2 regions of the Pseudomonas sp. BNK-30 genome follow, and region 2 is predicted to be linked to the other one. Evidence: riboswitches for the same ligand, from Rfam matches in the RefSeq annotation. Region 2 holds a riboswitch; the other holds the start of a gene.
What was found. Region 2 has a riboswitch for thiamine pyrophosphate ahead of ACMGGN_RS09065 (TenA family protein). Riboswitches for the same ligand answer to the same signal wherever they lie in the genome.
Positions count from the first base shown of each region.

Region 1: another riboswitch for thiamine pyrophosphate. It lies ahead of thiC (phosphomethylpyrimidine synthase ThiC); the one in region 2 lies ahead of ACMGGN_RS09065 (TenA family protein).

Region 1 covers NZ_CP179904.1:5,283,039-5,290,773, reverse strand. Annotated here, with positions in the region: gene cytX (putative hydroxymethylpyrimidine transporter CytX) at 1-773, opposite strand, end outside; gene thiC (phosphomethylpyrimidine synthase ThiC) at 867-2,753, opposite strand; TPP riboswitch at 2,910-3,016, opposite strand; gene ACMGGN_RS24535 (TolC family outer membrane protein) at 3,178-4,611, shown strand; gene ACMGGN_RS24530 (single-stranded DNA-binding protein) at 4,955-5,506, opposite strand; gene ACMGGN_RS24525 (MFS transporter) at 5,516-6,910, opposite strand; gene uvrA (excinuclease ABC subunit UvrA) at 7,040-7,735, shown strand, end outside.
Region 2 covers NZ_CP179904.1:1,941,365-1,949,099, forward strand. Annotated here, with positions in the region: gene ACMGGN_RS09055 (phosphate/phosphite/phosphonate ABC transporter substrate-binding protein) at 1-663, opposite strand, end outside; gene ACMGGN_RS09060 (EAL domain-containing protein) at 651-2,978, opposite strand; TPP riboswitch at 3,184-3,297, shown strand; gene ACMGGN_RS09065 (TenA family protein) at 3,376-4,023, shown strand; gene tenA (thiaminase II) at 4,026-4,685, shown strand; gene ACMGGN_RS09075 (BCCT family transporter) at 4,901-6,649, shown strand; gene ACMGGN_RS09080 (ornithine cyclodeaminase family protein) at 6,673-7,623, opposite strand; gene ACMGGN_RS09085 (threonine/serine dehydratase) at 7,620-7,735, opposite strand, start outside.

The DNA of each region.
Region 1 (7,735 bases), 2.1 Mb from region 2:
TAGGCCACGCCAAGGCTCATCAACCAGGTATTGCCAATGAAGTAACCGAGCACGGTCCCGCCGAACACTCGCTTGGCGCTGCGGGCAAAACGTGAGTAGTCGGCGATCAATGGCAACCAGGACAGCGGCATGGCGATGACGATGTCGAAGCCCACAGCCAGCGACATCGACCCATCTGCGCTGCGCCGCCACAGCTCGCCCAGGTCAGCCTTGGCGAACAGGTTCCAGGTCAGCCACAGGCAAGCGCCCAACAACAGCCAGATCCCCCATTTGCGCAGCACCTTGCGCACGAATGCCAGCGGCCCGCTGACCGCGAGCAGCGTAGCCAGGCCACCGAAGCAGAGGGTCCAGAACATCGGGCTGTTCCATAGACTGCCTTCACCGAAGGTGCGCGCGCCGAGCAGGCTGGCGGCGTCACGCATGACAATGATCTCGAACGCGCCCCAACCGACCAGTTGCAGCAGGTTGAGCAGCGTTGGCAGGCGCACGCCTTGGCTGCCCAGGCTCAGGCGCAGGGTGGCCATGGCGCAAAGGCCCGTATCGCTGCCAATCACGCCTGCCGCCCCAAGCAGCAGCACGCCCACGCCGGTGCCCAGGGCGATGGCCAGCACCGCGCCGGCCAGGCCCAGGCCTGGAGCGAGCATCGCGCCGACCTGCAGGACCATCAGGCCGATACCGAGGGAAAACCAGAGCGAGAACAGGTCGCGACCACCGAACGGGCGTTGGCTGGTGGGGACAGGGTGGTCGGGGGAAAAATGGCTGGGAGTTGTCATTGTTGTTACTCGACAAAAGAAAACAAATCGACACGGTCGTTGCAGGAGCGGCGCACCGGCAAGGCCGCTCCTGCAACAGATCAGCGCTGCGGCTTACACCTTGTGGTACAGCTGGCTGCCTTCCTGGCGGAACCGTTCGGCCTGCTCGCGCATCCCCTCCTCAACCGATACATCCACCGCATCGATGCGCAGGTTGGCGGCGTATTCCCGTACTTCCTGGGTGATTTTCATCGAGCAGAACTTCGGCCCGCACATCGAGCAGAAGTGCGCGACCTTAGCCGATTCCTTCGGCAGGGTTTCATCGTGGAAGGCACGTGCGGTGTCAGGGTCCAGGCCCAGGTTGAACTGGTCCTCCCAGCGGAACTCGAAACGCGCCTTGGACAGGGCATTGTCACGGATCTGCGCGCCCGGGTGGCCCTTGGCAAGGTCGGCTGCATGCGCGGCGATCTTGTAAGTGATGATGCCGGTCTTGACGTCATCCTTGTTCGGCAGGCCCAGGTGCTCCTTGGGGGTGACGTAGCACAGCATGGCGCAGCCGAACCAGCCGATCATGGCCGCACCGATGCCCGAGGTGATGTGGTCGTAACCAGGCGCAATGTCGGTGGTCAAAGGGCCGAGGGTGTAGAACGGCGCTTCGTCGCAGCACTCCAGCTGCTTGTCCATATTCTCTTTGATGAGCTGCATCGGCACATGGCCAGGGCCTTCGATCATGCACTGCACGTCGTGCTTCCAGGCGATCTTGGTCAGCTCGCCAAGGGTTTCCAGCTCACCGAATTGCGCAGCGTCGTTGGCATCGGCAATCGAGCCTGGGCGTAGCCCGTCACCGAGCGAGAAGCTCACGTCGTAAGCCTTCATGATTTCGCAGATCTCATCGAAATGCGTGTACAGGAAATTCTCCTGGTGATGCGCCAGGCACCACTTGGCCATGATCGACCCCCCGCGGCTGACGATACCGGTGACCCGCTTGGCGGTCAGTGGCACGTAGCGCAGCAGCACGCCAGCATGGATGGTGAAGTAGTCCACGCCCTGCTCGGCCTGCTCGATCAGCGTGTCACGGAACAGCTCCCAGGTCAGGTCCTCGGCAACCCCGCCGACCTTCTCCAGGGCCTGGTAGATCGGTACGGTACCGATGGGTACCGGCGAGTTGCGGATGATCCACTCGCGGGTTTCATGGATGTGCTTGCCGGTCGAAAGGTCCATGACCGTGTCCGAGCCCCAGCGAATACCCCAGGTCAGCTTGGCCACTTCCTCCTCGATCGAGGAACCCAGGGCGCTGTTGCCGATGTTGCCGTTGATCTTCACCAGGAAGTTGCGGCCGATGATCATCGGCTCCAGTTCCGTGTGGTTGATGTTGGCCGGGATGATCGCGCGGCCGCGGGCGATTTCCTCGCGCACGAATTCGGCGGTGATCTCTTTGGGGATGTTGGCGCCGAAGCTGTGGCCGGCGTGCTGCTGCTTGAGCAAGCCAGCAGCGCGGGCCTCCTGCAGCTTCATGTTCTCGCGGATGGCGACGTATTCCATCTCGGCGGTGATGATGCCCTGGCGGGCGTAGTGCATCTGCGAGACGTTGGCGCCAGCCTTGGCGCGGCGCGGGTTGCGCACATGGTTGAAGCGCAGCTTGGCCAGTTCGGCGTCGTTCAGCCGCTGCTGGCCGAAGTTCGAGCTCAGCCCACCCAGGCGCTCGGTATCGCCACGGGCGTCGATCCAGGCCGAACGCACATCGGCCAGGCCTTTGCGCACATCGATGATGACGTCGGGATCGGTGTAGGGGCCGGAAGTGTCATAGACCATCACCGGCGCGTTGGCTTCGCCGCCAAAGTCGGTGGGGGTGTCGTGCAAGCTGATTTCGCGCATCGGCACGCGGATGTCCGGGCGCGAGCCCTCGACATAGACCTTGCGCGAACGCGGGAAGGGTTGCACGGACTGCTGATCGACTTGCGCCGACTCGCTGAGGTTGATCGTTTTTTCTTGTTTGCTCATCACAGGCTCCAGACAGCTTCCTAGCGGTGGAATGTCGGGGAGAACCTGAAAGACGCGGACGCACCCCTTGGCGGGCATGCAGTGCCGGATACATGGAGTGCCTTGAGCTGCTTGCAGCTGCGACATTCCCGGACCTGGCACAAGAGGCTCCCCGGGAAGGCGAGCAATCTTGTTCCCTACGCAGGCGCTAACCTGATCAGGTTCAACGGGATCCGCACCTATGCGATCTCAGCCTTTGCTTCAAGGCACCCCGACAAGAACGTGCGCAGTCTAGACTGGAGTGGCCGGCAAAGCCAAGCGTGTAAAACGGGGGGATGATGAAAGGCACAGCCAACGATTGTTGCCAGTTGCGCATGGCACTACACTGCCCCAACGCTCGATACTCAACAGTTCAGTAATTAAATTTCGTACAAGGATTGCCTCTATGCTGCGCAAACTTTCACTGGCGATTGCCGTGTCTTGTGCGTCCAACGGAGTGGCCTGGGCAGCGGATGTGCCCATGACGGTCAAGACTGACCTGGTCAGCGTCTACCAGGAAGCGGTCGACAACAACGCCGATCTTGCCGCCGCCCGCGCCGATTATGGCGCGCGCCGCGAAGTGGTGCCCCAGGCCCGCGCCGGCCTGCTGCCCAACCTGTCGGCAGGTGCCGAAATGATGAACACCCGCACCAAGCTCGACGAACCCTCGATCACCTCCAACCGCAGCGGCAACGCCTGGAGTGCAACCCTGGCGCAACCTGTCTTCCGCGCCGACCGCTGGTTCCAGTTGCAGGCCGCCGAAGCTGTCAATGAGCAGGCAGCGCTGGAGTTGTCTGCCACCGAACAGAATCTGATCCTGCAGACCGCGCAAAGCTACTTTGCCGTGCTGCGAGCCCAGGACAACCTTGCAGCCACCAAGGCCGAAGAGTCGGCTTTCAAGCGCCAGCTCGACCAGTCCAACGAACGTTTCGATGTCGGCCTGTCCGACAAGACCGACGTGCTGCAGTCCCAGGCCAGCTATGACACCGCCCGGGCCAACCGGATCATCGCCGAACGCCAGGTGCAGGATGCCTTCGAGGCATTGGTGACCCTCACCAACCGCGAATACACGTCGATCCAAGGCGTTGTCCACACCTTGCCCATACAGGTGCCCACGCCCAACGATGCCAAGGCCTGGGTCGAGACTGCCGGGCGGCAGAACCTCAACCTGCTGGCAACCAACTACGCAGTCGATGCCGCCGAAGAAACCCTGCGCCAGCGCAAGGCCGGCCACGCCCCGACACTGGATGCGGTAGCCAAGTACCAGAAAGGCGACAACGACAGCCTGGGCTTCACCAACCCTTCGCAACTGGGCGTGCGCTATAGCGGTGACGTGGAGCAGACCAGCATCGGCCTGCAACTGAACATTCCGATCTACAGCGGCGGCCTGACCAGCTCGCAGGTACGCGAGGCATACCAGCGCCTGAGCCAGAGCGAGCAACAACGCGAGAGCCTGCGCCGCCAGGTGGTGGAGAACACACGCAACCTGCACCGTGCCGTGAATACCGATGTGGAACAGGTGCAAGCGCGCAAGCAGTCGATCATTTCCAACCAGAGCGCGCTGGAAGCCACCGAGATCGGTTACCAGGTCGGTACCCGCAACATCGTCGACGTGCTCGATGCCCAGCGCCAGCTGTACACCTCGGTTCGCGACTACAACAACAGCCGGTACGACTACATTCTCGACAACCTGAGCCTGAAGCAGGCAGCCGGCACCTTGAGCCCACAGGACCTGGTGGACCTCAAGCGGTACCTGAAGGCGGACTACAACCCGGACAAGGACTTCCTGCCACCGGACCTGGCGGCGGCAGCGGCGAAGAACTTCGAACGCAGGCCTTGAGGTAGGCGCTGGTTTCTTCGCGGGTAAACCTGCACCCACAGGGCTTGCGCCAGTGTTTCGACAATGCGCCTACCCTGTGGCCGGCTTGCCGGCGTGCCCGTCAGGCAGTCACTGCAATCGTCGAATCAAAGCGTTGGATGGGCGCATCCGAAAACCCACTACTCGCAGGCTCGGGGGCAAACGCAGGCCGGCCCTGGGATCAACGATCTCAGGGGCGCAGTGAAAAGCCCTTGGCATATACTTCCCGATCTTCCCGGCCATCCGTGAAGCCTCCCAAAAAAAACCCAGGGCAAATGCCCTGGGTTTTCGATGAAGCGGGACGTCTTACCGGCCTGGAGTTGCTCTAGAACGGAATATCGTCATCAAAGCTGTCAAAGTCAGCAGCCGGCTGCGGCGCGGGCTGTTGCGGCGCTGGGCGCTGCTGGGCCTGTTGCGGGCGCGGGGCCTGCTGACGCGGTGGGGCCTGGTTGTACTGTTGCTGCTGGCCACCCTGGTTGTAGTTGTTACCACCACCCTGGTTGTACTGGTCGCCGCCACCTTGCTGGTTCTGCGGACGGCCACCGAGCAGCTGCATGGTGCCCTGCATGTCGACGATGATTTCGGTGGTGTAACGCTTGATGCCGTCTTTTTCCCACTCGCGGGTCTGCAGCTTGCCTTCGATGTACACCTGCGAACCCTTGCGCAGGTATTCGCCAGCGATTTCAGCAACCTTGCCGAACATCGACACACGGTGCCACTCGGTACGCTCGACCTTTTGGCCCGACTGCTTGTCGGTCCACTGCTCGCTGGTAGCCAGGCTCAGGTTGGTCACGGCGTTACCGTTGGGCAGGTAGCGGACTTCGGGATCCTGGCCACAGGTGCCGACCAGAATGACTTTGTTAACCCCACGGGCCATAACGTTCTCCTAGGCTTCGCACGCCGATGAGGCTGGGTTCACCAGACGCTCGAGGGTCGCACGGTCCAAAATTTTCGTATCCAGTTTGATATAGATGGCAGCTTCTTCTGCCACCACAACGGCGTCGGTCACACCCGGCACGGCCATCAGGCGCTCGGTCAGGCCGGCTTCCCGGACTGCCTCAGGCGTCAGTGGCATGCGCAGGCTGGTCACATAAGGCGGCTCGTTCATGCGCAACGCGACCACCAGCCATACGGCACACAGCACCGCGCAACCGAGGAACACCGTGTTCAGCCCACCGTGCTGGAACAGCCAGCCACCAAGGATTCCACCCAGCGCTGCGCCAAGGAACTGGCTGGTGGAATACACTCCCATCGCCGTCCCCTTGCCGCCAGCAGGCGACACCTTGCTAACCAGCGACGGCAGCGATGCCTCCAGCAGGTTGAATGCAGTAAAGAATACCACGGTGCCAATCACCAGTCCGCGCAAGTTGTCAGCCCACTGCCAGAAGAACACCTCCACCAGCAGCAACACACTGACCGCTCCGGCCAATACGCGTTTCATCTTGCGCTTTTTTTCGCCGTAGATGATGAACGGGACCATTGCAAAAAATGAGATGAACAGCGCGGTCAGGTATACCCACCAATGCTCTTCCTTGGGCAAGCCGCCGCGCTCGACGAAGGCCAGAGGCAGCGCGACGAAGCTCGCCATGAGGATCGCGTGGAGGATGAGGATACCGGTGTCCAGGCGCAGAAGGTCCGGATGGCGCAGGGTTGGGCCGAGTGCCTGGCGCGCCACACCCGACTCGCGGTGCTGCAAAGTGCTGTGGGTGTTGGGCACGACAAAAGCGATCAGCAAAATGCCGACCAGGGCAAGTCCTGCCGTGGCGAGGAACAATCCTGACAGGCCGAAGGCGCTGGTGAGAAGCGGGCCGACGACCATCGCCACGGCGAACGACAGGCCGATGCTCATGCCGATCATGGCCATGGCCTTGGTACGGTGCTGCTCGCGGGTCAGGTCGGACAGCAGCGCCATGACTGCCGCAGAAATTGCCCCGGCGCCTTGCAGAATGCGCCCGGCAATCACGCCCCAGATGGAGTCGGCTTGAGCCGCCAGCACACTGCCCAGGGCGAAGATCACCAGGCCCAGATAGATCACCGGACGTCGCCCGATGCGGTCGGAAATCATCCCGAACGGGATCTGAAAAAACGCCTGGGTCAGGCCATAGGCACCGATGGCCAGGCCGATCAGCGCGGGCGTGGCGCCGGCCATGTCCATGCCGTAAGTGGCCAGCACCGGCAGGACCATGAACATGCCCAGCATACGAAAGGCAAAGACCAGGGCCAGGCCGCCAGCGGCGCGCGTTTCGCTGCCACTCATGCGCTCGTTGTGGGTGTCGTGCATGGATTAACCTCGTGTGAACCGGCGGCGATTCTATCAGTCCGACAGCTTGACGGCATCTACGCGACGCTTTGCCGCGTACTGGCAGCGCGCCGTATACTTCCTTGTTTATGCCCGCCAAGCGAGGCCGCAGTGGACAAGATCCTGATTCGTGGGGCACGTACCCACAACCTGAAGAACATCGACCTGACCCTGCCGCGGGACAAGCTGATCGTGATCACCGGCTTGTCCGGGTCGGGGAAGTCTTCCCTGGCATTCGATACCTTGTACGCCGAGGGTCAGCGCCGCTATGTGGAATCGCTGTCGGCCTACGCCCGGCAATTCCTGTCGATGATGGAAAAGCCTGACGTCGACACCATCGAAGGCCTGTCGCCCGCCATCTCCATCGAGCAGAAGTCGACTTCGCACAACCCGCGTTCGACGGTAGGTACCATCACCGAAATCTACGACTACCTACGCCTGCTTTATGCTCGCGTGGGTACGCCGCGCTGCCCGGACCACGACATTCCGCTGGAGGCGCAGACCATCAGCCAGATGGTCGACCTGGTGCTGGAGCGCCCGGAAGGCAGCAAGCTGATGCTGCTGGCACCGGTGATCCGCGAGCGCAAGGGTGAGCACCTGGCCGTGTTCGACGAATTGCGTGCCCAGGGCTTCGTTCGGGCACGCGTCAACGGCAAGCTCTACGAACTCGACGAACTGCCCAAGCTGGACAAGCAGAAGAAGCACAGCATCGATGTGGTAGTGGACCGCTTCAAGGTCCGCGCCGACCTGCAACAACGCCTTGCCGAGTCATTCGAGACCGCTCTCAAGCTGGCCGACGGCATCGCC
Region 2 (7,735 bases):
CTGCACCGTGAGCCTGTCTGGTGCCAACCCATGCCGGGCCAGGTAGGCGTCGGCCCGCTCGCTTGCAACGAACGCGGCATCGACACGGCCCTGCAGCAACGCGTCCAGCGCTTTGTCATGAGTACCGGCATACACCAGCGAGCCAAAGAACTGTTGCAATGGCGCCCCCACCTGGCCTGCAAATTCGACGCTGGGCACCAGGCTGCCTGAGGTGCTGGCCGGGTCGCTGAGGGCCACGCGCTTGCCCCGCAAAGGCTCGACCCCCTCAAGGCTGCCGGCGCGGGTCAGCAGCAGTGCCTGGTAATGGCTGCCTGCAGCGGTGTAAGGCCCGCCACTCAAGGTGAAGGTGGCAAAGGGTTCTATACGTGGGTCGCGGCGTTGGGCAAGCAAATAGGACGCAGGGCCGAGGCGGGCGATGTCGGCACCGCCGGAAACGATGGCATCGACCACGCTTTCGTAGGACGCGGCGATCACCAGTTCCACCGGCACCCCCGCTGCGTGGCTCAGTCGTTGCAGCAACACTTGATGCTCGCGCATCATGTCTTCGCTGCTTTTGATCGGAATGACGGCCAGGCGCAAGCTGTGGGGCGTACAGTCGGCCAGCACGCTGGTTGCCAGCAACTGGGCAAACAACAGGCCGGCGAGGGCCGTCAGAGCACGCATGGCTTTTCCTCCCTGTTGTTGAAGGGTGGGTAGTCGCGCAGTTGGGCCGGCGACAACGGTCGGCTGAAGTGGTAGCCCTGGGCGATATCGCAGCCGGCGAGTTTCAGGCACACCACCTGTTCGCGGGTTTCTACGCCTTCTGCGACAACCTCCAGGCCCAAGCGCTTGGCCAGAATGATGGTTGATGAGACGAACGGGCTGTCGTCGTAGCTGTTGGACAACGGTGCGATCAGCGAGCGGTCTATCTTGAGCTTGCTCAGTGGCAGTGATTGCAGGTGAGCGAAGCCGGCGTAGCCGCGGCCAAAATCGTCAAGGCTGATGCCCAGACCTGCTGCGCGCAAACGGTGCAGGTGACCGACAGCCGTTCCTTCAGGGTCGAGAATGGTGGTCTCGGTTATCTCCAGCTCCAATTGTTGCGGGGCGATGCCGTAGAGCTGCAGCTTGGCCAGCAGGCGGGTACTGAAATCGGCTTGGCGCAACTGCAATGCCGACACATTCACCGCAAGGCGGTTATCGCGACCGTGAGCATCCCAGCGCGCCAGTTCTTCGCAGGCCAGGCGCAATACTTCCCAGCCCAGTTCGATGATGAAGCCACTGCGCTCGGCCAGGTCTATGAAACGGTCCGGGTAGAGCAGGCCGAATTCCGGGTGCTCCCAGCGTACCAAGGCTTCGTACCCCAGCACGCGCTGGGTATCCAGGCGAATCTGCGGCTGGTAGTGCAGCACGAACTGGCGCTCGGTCAAGGCGCAGCCAAAAGCCTGTTCCAGGGCAAAGGCCTGGATGTCGGAGAGGTTCAACGATGGGTCGAAGAAGCGGTACTGGGCGCGCCCGGCCTGCTTGGCCGAATACATGGCCGCATCGGCACAGCGGATCAGGCTGTCGATGTCCTGACCGTCGCGCGGGCAGATGCTGACGCCCACGCTGGGGCTGGTATTGACTTCCTGGCCATCGAGGGCGTAGGTAGCCGACAGTTTCAGCACCAGTTCGCGTACCCAAACATTGATCTGCTCCTCGCTGCGCTCACCGGCCAGCAGCACCACGAATTCGTCTCCCCCGAAGCGCGAGGCCTCATCACCAGGCTCAAGCAGGCGCTGGATGCGCCCGGCCACGGCCTGCAGCAGCAAGTCGCCGATCTTGTGGCCGAGCGAATCGTTGATCGACTTGAAACGGTCCATGTCGATGAACAGGATCGCCATCAGCCGGCGCTTGCCACGTTGGTGGGTCAGTGCAAGGCCTGCTATTTCGACGAACTGGCGGCGGTTATGCAACCCGCTGAGATGGTCGGTGGCGGCTGCATGGCTGCTACGCCGGTGTTCGTCTTCCAGGCGCCCGATCAGTTGCTGGTTGACCTGTTGTGCGTGCTCAAGGGCACTGAAGGCTTCCTGGCGCTTGCGCAGCAGGCGCAAGGTCCAGGCCAGGCTGGCAAGGATCATCAGGGTCATGCTCAGGTTCAGCCAGAACTGGCGCGAATACGCCAGGGCAGAGGCCGCGAGGATTTCGTCGATGCGCTGGCTGACGATGATGCTGAAACCGCGCTCGTCGATACGGCGGTAAAGGCTCTGATACGAGTGGCCTGCGGCAAATTGCACCAGCCGGCCCGTCTCGCTGCCCGGTGCTGGCAGGCCGGGTTCGAAATCGTCGCCGGCCACGACCACACCGCTGGTATCGATACGCAAGCGTTCCTGGCCATCGTCCTGCTGCAGGCGCATCAGCCCGGTATCGCCCAGGTCGATGTGCTGGAACAGCACGGCGAGATAGCCAATGTCGAGCTGCACTACCAGAATGTTGTCGATTTCTCGGCCTGGTACATTGGGCAGCGGCAAGAGGAAGGGCAGGCGCCAGCTCGGCATGGCGGGCGGGGTGAAGCCCGGTTCGACGCGTGGCAGGAAGGGTTTGAAGCCGTAATGCGCGACGTGCAGCTTCAGCTGCTGCAACCACTCTTCCGGCAGGTGGGGAGCTTCATCGGTATGGCTCGCCGACAACAATTGACCGTGCCTGTCATACAGGCTCATGCGTTTGAATACCGGGTCTTCGGCCAGCACCCGGGCCAGGCTCAGGCTGCCTTGGCGCATCATTTTCATGTCGTCCTGGGTGACACGGCCTACGGCCTGGGCACGATCGACCAGTTGGCGCAGGCTTTCAGCGACAATGTTGGCGAGGTTCTGGTGCTCGGCTGCCTTGGCCGTCAGCGCATCCTGGCGTGCGGCGGTCTTCTGGCTGAAGTGCAACCCCCAGAGAAAGGTCAGGGTGGCTGCGCAGAGCATCAGGATCAAAAGGCGCAGAAGGCCTGCTGACGAGAGAAAACGGCGTATCACGACTGGTATTCCCGACCCTGGGTGAAGCCCGAAAATACGACAGTAAAATGACAGGCTAATGACTGGTGGCTATTGGCCTCTATGATTTTCCCTGTTGCGCGTTGGCGTTTGCAGCCAAGCCATTCGGGCTGACTGTGCGAGCCAGAATGGCTCCAGCCCAGGCGTTTTGCTTCGTGACAATGCCCTTGAAGGTGCGGTATACCTGCTCACCACCAAGGGGAGCCCGGCAACGGGCTGAGAAACCGCTGGCATTGCAGCGCGGTGACCCTTAGAACCTGATCCGGATCATGCCGGCGAAGGGATGGGACTGCCGACCTGCCTTTTTGCCGGCCTCACTGCGAGGCCGCTCCATGCCCCACCGTAACGGCCTCGCTGTCACCCTATGGAGTGCAGCATCATGACCGAACGTTTTTCCCAAACCTTGCGCCGCCAGAACGAGGCGACCTGGTCGGCTGCAGTCGGCCACCGCTTCGTCACTGAACTGTGCAACGGCAGTGTGGCGGACCCGGTCATGGTCCGCTACCTGGTACAGGACCACCGTTTTCTCGACAGCTTCCTGACCTTGCTCGGCGCCGCCATCGCCACTGCCGATACCTTCGAGGCACGCCTGCGTTTCGGCCGTTTTGCCGGGATGATCAGTAGCGATGAAAACACCTATTTCCTGCGTGCCTTCCAGGCGCTGGATGTAAGCCCGCAGCAGCGCGCCGAACCCAAGGACACCGTGCCGACCGCAGGCTTCAAGGCCATCCTGCGCGAAGCCGCAGCGACCCGTTCCTATGCGGCGGCGCTGGCAGTGCTCAACGTTGCCGAAGGCCTGTATCTGGATTGGGCGCTGAAGGCACCAAAACCAATGCCGGACAACTTCGTCCACGCCGAGTGGATCACCCTGCATGACAACGCGGCATTCCAGGACTTCGTCGCCTTCCTCCAGGCCGAACTGGACCGCGTCGGCCCGCAGGAGCCGGCACTGGCCAGTGACTTCTACCAGCGCACCGTGGCGCTTGAGCTGGCCTTCTTCGACGCCATCTACGATCAAAAGGCCTGAGCATGGATATCTTCGAGCGCCTGAAGGCCGCCACTGCGCCCCAGTGGTCGAGCTATGTAGACCACGCCTTCGTTCGGCAGATGGGTGAGGGCACTTTGAGCGAAGACGCGTTCCGGACTTACCTGGTGCAGGACTACCTGTTCCTCATCCAGTTCGCCCGTGCCTGGGCGCTTGCCGCTTATAAAAGCAGGCTGCCGGCCGACATCCGCGCGGCTCAGGCTGGCCTGGCTGCCATCCTCGACGAAACCGAACTGCACCTGCGCCTGTGCGCCCGCTGGGGGTTGTCGCAGGCCGATATCGAGGCCGCGCCGGAGCACCAGGCCACGGTCGCCTACACCCGTTACGTGCTTGATTGCGGCGCCGCCGGTGACCTGCTCGAACTGCATGTGGCGTTGGCGCCCTGCGTGATCGGCTACGCCGAAATCGGCCGCACGCTGGCTGCGCACATCGGTGACCTGAGTGATCACCCTTACCGTGAGTGGATTGGCGAATACGCCGGCGAGGGTTACCAGAGCGTGGCATCCGCAGCACGCAAGCACCTTGATGAACTGGCAGCGCGCAGCATGACCGAGCAACGGTTCGTGGAACTGGCGGCAATTTTTGGCCAGGCTTCGCGGCTGGAGGCCGACTTCTGGCAGATGGGGCTGGATGGGGCTGCCTGAGCCAATTCAGGTTTTGTGCCGGTTCAATCGGGGCCGGCACAATGTGACCGGCAGGTCGTTCAGAGGATGTGCCAGGACGGTCCTGGAATAGGGGCTACTGTTTCGGTCACAGGATAATCACGGGGCCTTCAGCGCGGCCGCCCCGGTTATTGCGCAGGCATCGCTAGCAATTACAACAACAAAAGCCTGCAGCAAAAACTGAAAAGGGCCCATCGATGGCAACGCAAGAGAACGTTGAAACACCGCCGCTCGGCGTCACCGACCCGTCCAAGACTGCTGAGGCCAGGCAGGACCGCCACCTTGAAGGCAAGCTCGACTGGGCGGTGTTCGGCGTCACCAGCCTGCTGGCGATCGCCTTCATCACCTGGGGTGTTGTCAACCAAGCCAGCCTCGCCGCGAGCGCTACCTCTGCGCAATCCTGGGTCATCGTCAACTTCGGCTGGTTTTTCGTCCTGACCTCTACCGTGTTCGTCATCTTCGTGCTGTGGCTGGCTGCCAGCCGCTACGGCAGAATCCCGCTGGGGCGCGACGGCGAAGCACCGGAATTTCGCACGGTCTCCTGGGTTGCCATGATGTTCAGCGCGGGCATGGGCATCGGCCTGATGTTCTTCGGCGTCGCCGAACCGCTGTCGCACTACGTTTCACCACCGCCCGGCACTGCCGCTGGCCAATCTGACGAGGCACTGCAGGTGGCGATGGCGACCACGCTGTTCCACTGGTCGCTGCACCCTTGGGCGATGTACGCCATCGTCGGCCTGGCAATCGCTTATGGCACGTTCCGCCGTGGCCGCTCGCAGTTGATTTCCACCGCGTTCCGGCCCTTGATCGGCAAGCATGCCAACGGCCCTGTCGGGCGGGTGATCGACATGATGGCCATCTTCGCCACCCTGTTCGGTTCAGCGGCTTCGCTGGGGCTCGGCGCCCTGCAGATTGCGGGTGGGCTGGAATACAACGGCTGGATCGATCACCCGGGCAAGCTGTTCTACATCGCCATCATCACCTTGCTGACCATTGCCTTCGTCGCTTCGGCCGTGTCCGGCATCGGCAAAGGTATTCAGTGGCTGTCCAATACCAACATGGTGCTGGCGTTGGCACTGGCGCTGTTCGTCTTCCTGGTAGGGCCGACGCTGTTGATGCTCAACCTGTTGCCAACATCGATCGGGGTCTACATCAAGTTACTGCCCGAGATGATGGCGCGTACCAGCGCCAGTGGCGGTGATGCGATGGACAGCTGGCTGGCCGGCTGGACCGTGTTCTACTGGGCCTGGTGGATTTCCTGGACGCCCTTTGTCGGCATGTTCATCGCCCGTATCAGCCGCGGGCGCAGCATCCGCCAGTTCGTCAGCGGTGTGTTGCTGGTGCCAGGCCTGGTCAGCCTGGTGTGGTTCAGCGTTCTCGGCGGCGCCGGCATCGATGCACTGCGCGAAGGCAGCTTCGCTCTCATCGACGGTGCAGTGAACAGCAACCATGCCCTGTATCAGTTGCTCGACAGCTACCCCTGGGCTTGGGCCACTTCGGTGCTGGTCATGATCCTGGTGGCAATTTTCTTCGTCTCTGGGGCCGATGCAGCATCGCTGGTGATGGGTACCTTGTCCGAGCACGGCACCACGCAACCGTCCCGTGCGACAGTGATTTTCTGGGGGGCACTGACCGGCACCGTCGCGGCCATCATGCTCGCGCTGGGTGACCCAGGTAACCCCGGGGAGGCGCTTACAGGCCTGCAGAACCTGACCATCGTCGTGGCCTTGCCGTTTGTGGTGATCATGGTGCTGCTGTGCCTGGCGCTGTACCGTGACCTGCGCAAGGACCCTATGATGCTACGCCACCTGCGCGGCAGCGAGCTGATCGAAAAGGCGGTGCTGTATGGCGCAGTCAAGCACGGCGAGGAGTTCTACATCGTGGTGCAAGAGAAGAAATCCTCGCTCAAGCCGGCCTCCAGGAAGGCCCAGGTGACGGAGCCATGATTGACCGGGATCGGCTACGTACGTCAACCCGCGGTGAGGGACGCCAACACGCAGCTTGAGATCTGCGCGTCCTGCACGGCGACCCCGGTCAGGTCGGCCAGCGTGATCTGTTCGTCATGCTCACGGCCGGTGGCGCGGCCCTCAAGCAGGGCACCAAGCTCGGCCAGTTGCTGCTCCTTGATCAGGCCGGCCTTCAGCGCATGGGAGACTTCGCCGTACTGGCTGCACTGGTAGAGGGAGTCGACGATGATAAGGTCGGCCCGTGCAACCAGCGCGGGGTCGAGCTCCTGCTTGCCCGGCGCATCGGCGCCAACGGCGGTGATATGGGTGCCAGGTTGCAGCCATTCACGCTGCAACAGCGGCTCACGTGAAGGTGTTGCGCAGACGATCAGGTTGGCGGCGCGTGCAACCTCTTCGGCGTTACGCGTTACCCGCGCCTCATAACCCAGGCCGTTGGCGAAGGCTTTGTAGGCAGCCAGTTCAGCATCACCGCGCCCCCACACCACCACGCTGCGGCAGGGGGTGACTGCACCCAGTTGCTCCAGCTGCATGCGCGCCTGGGTGCCGGTGCCCAGAATACCAATCGCTTTCACGGTGGCAGGGGCCAGCAGGCGGGCGGCGATGCGCCCGGCCAGCGCAGTGCGGATGCAGGTCAGCCAGCCCTCATCCTGCAACAAGGCAAGGGGTTGCCCGGTACTGGCCGAGGCCACCAGCATCAAGCCATCGTTGCTTGGCAGCCCCTTTGATGGATTGTCGTAAAAGCCGGTCGACAGCTTCACCGTGAACGTGGCGCTACCCTCGACATGCGCTGACTTGATACAGCAGTCACCGTTGGCCTGGGGGAAAGCGAATGCCTGTACCGGTGGCACCTGGACCTTGCCTTGGGAGAACGCGATGAAACCTTGCTCCAGGCATTGCACTGCCAGCTCCATATCGAGCCGGGCGGTGATCTGTTGCTTGCTGAACACTTTCATTGAACAGCCTCGAGGAATTTATCGAGCACGATGTTGCGACCGCAAATGACGACCGCGACGCGCTTGCCGCGGTATGCCTTGGCCATCTTCTGCATGCCGGCCACCGCCACAC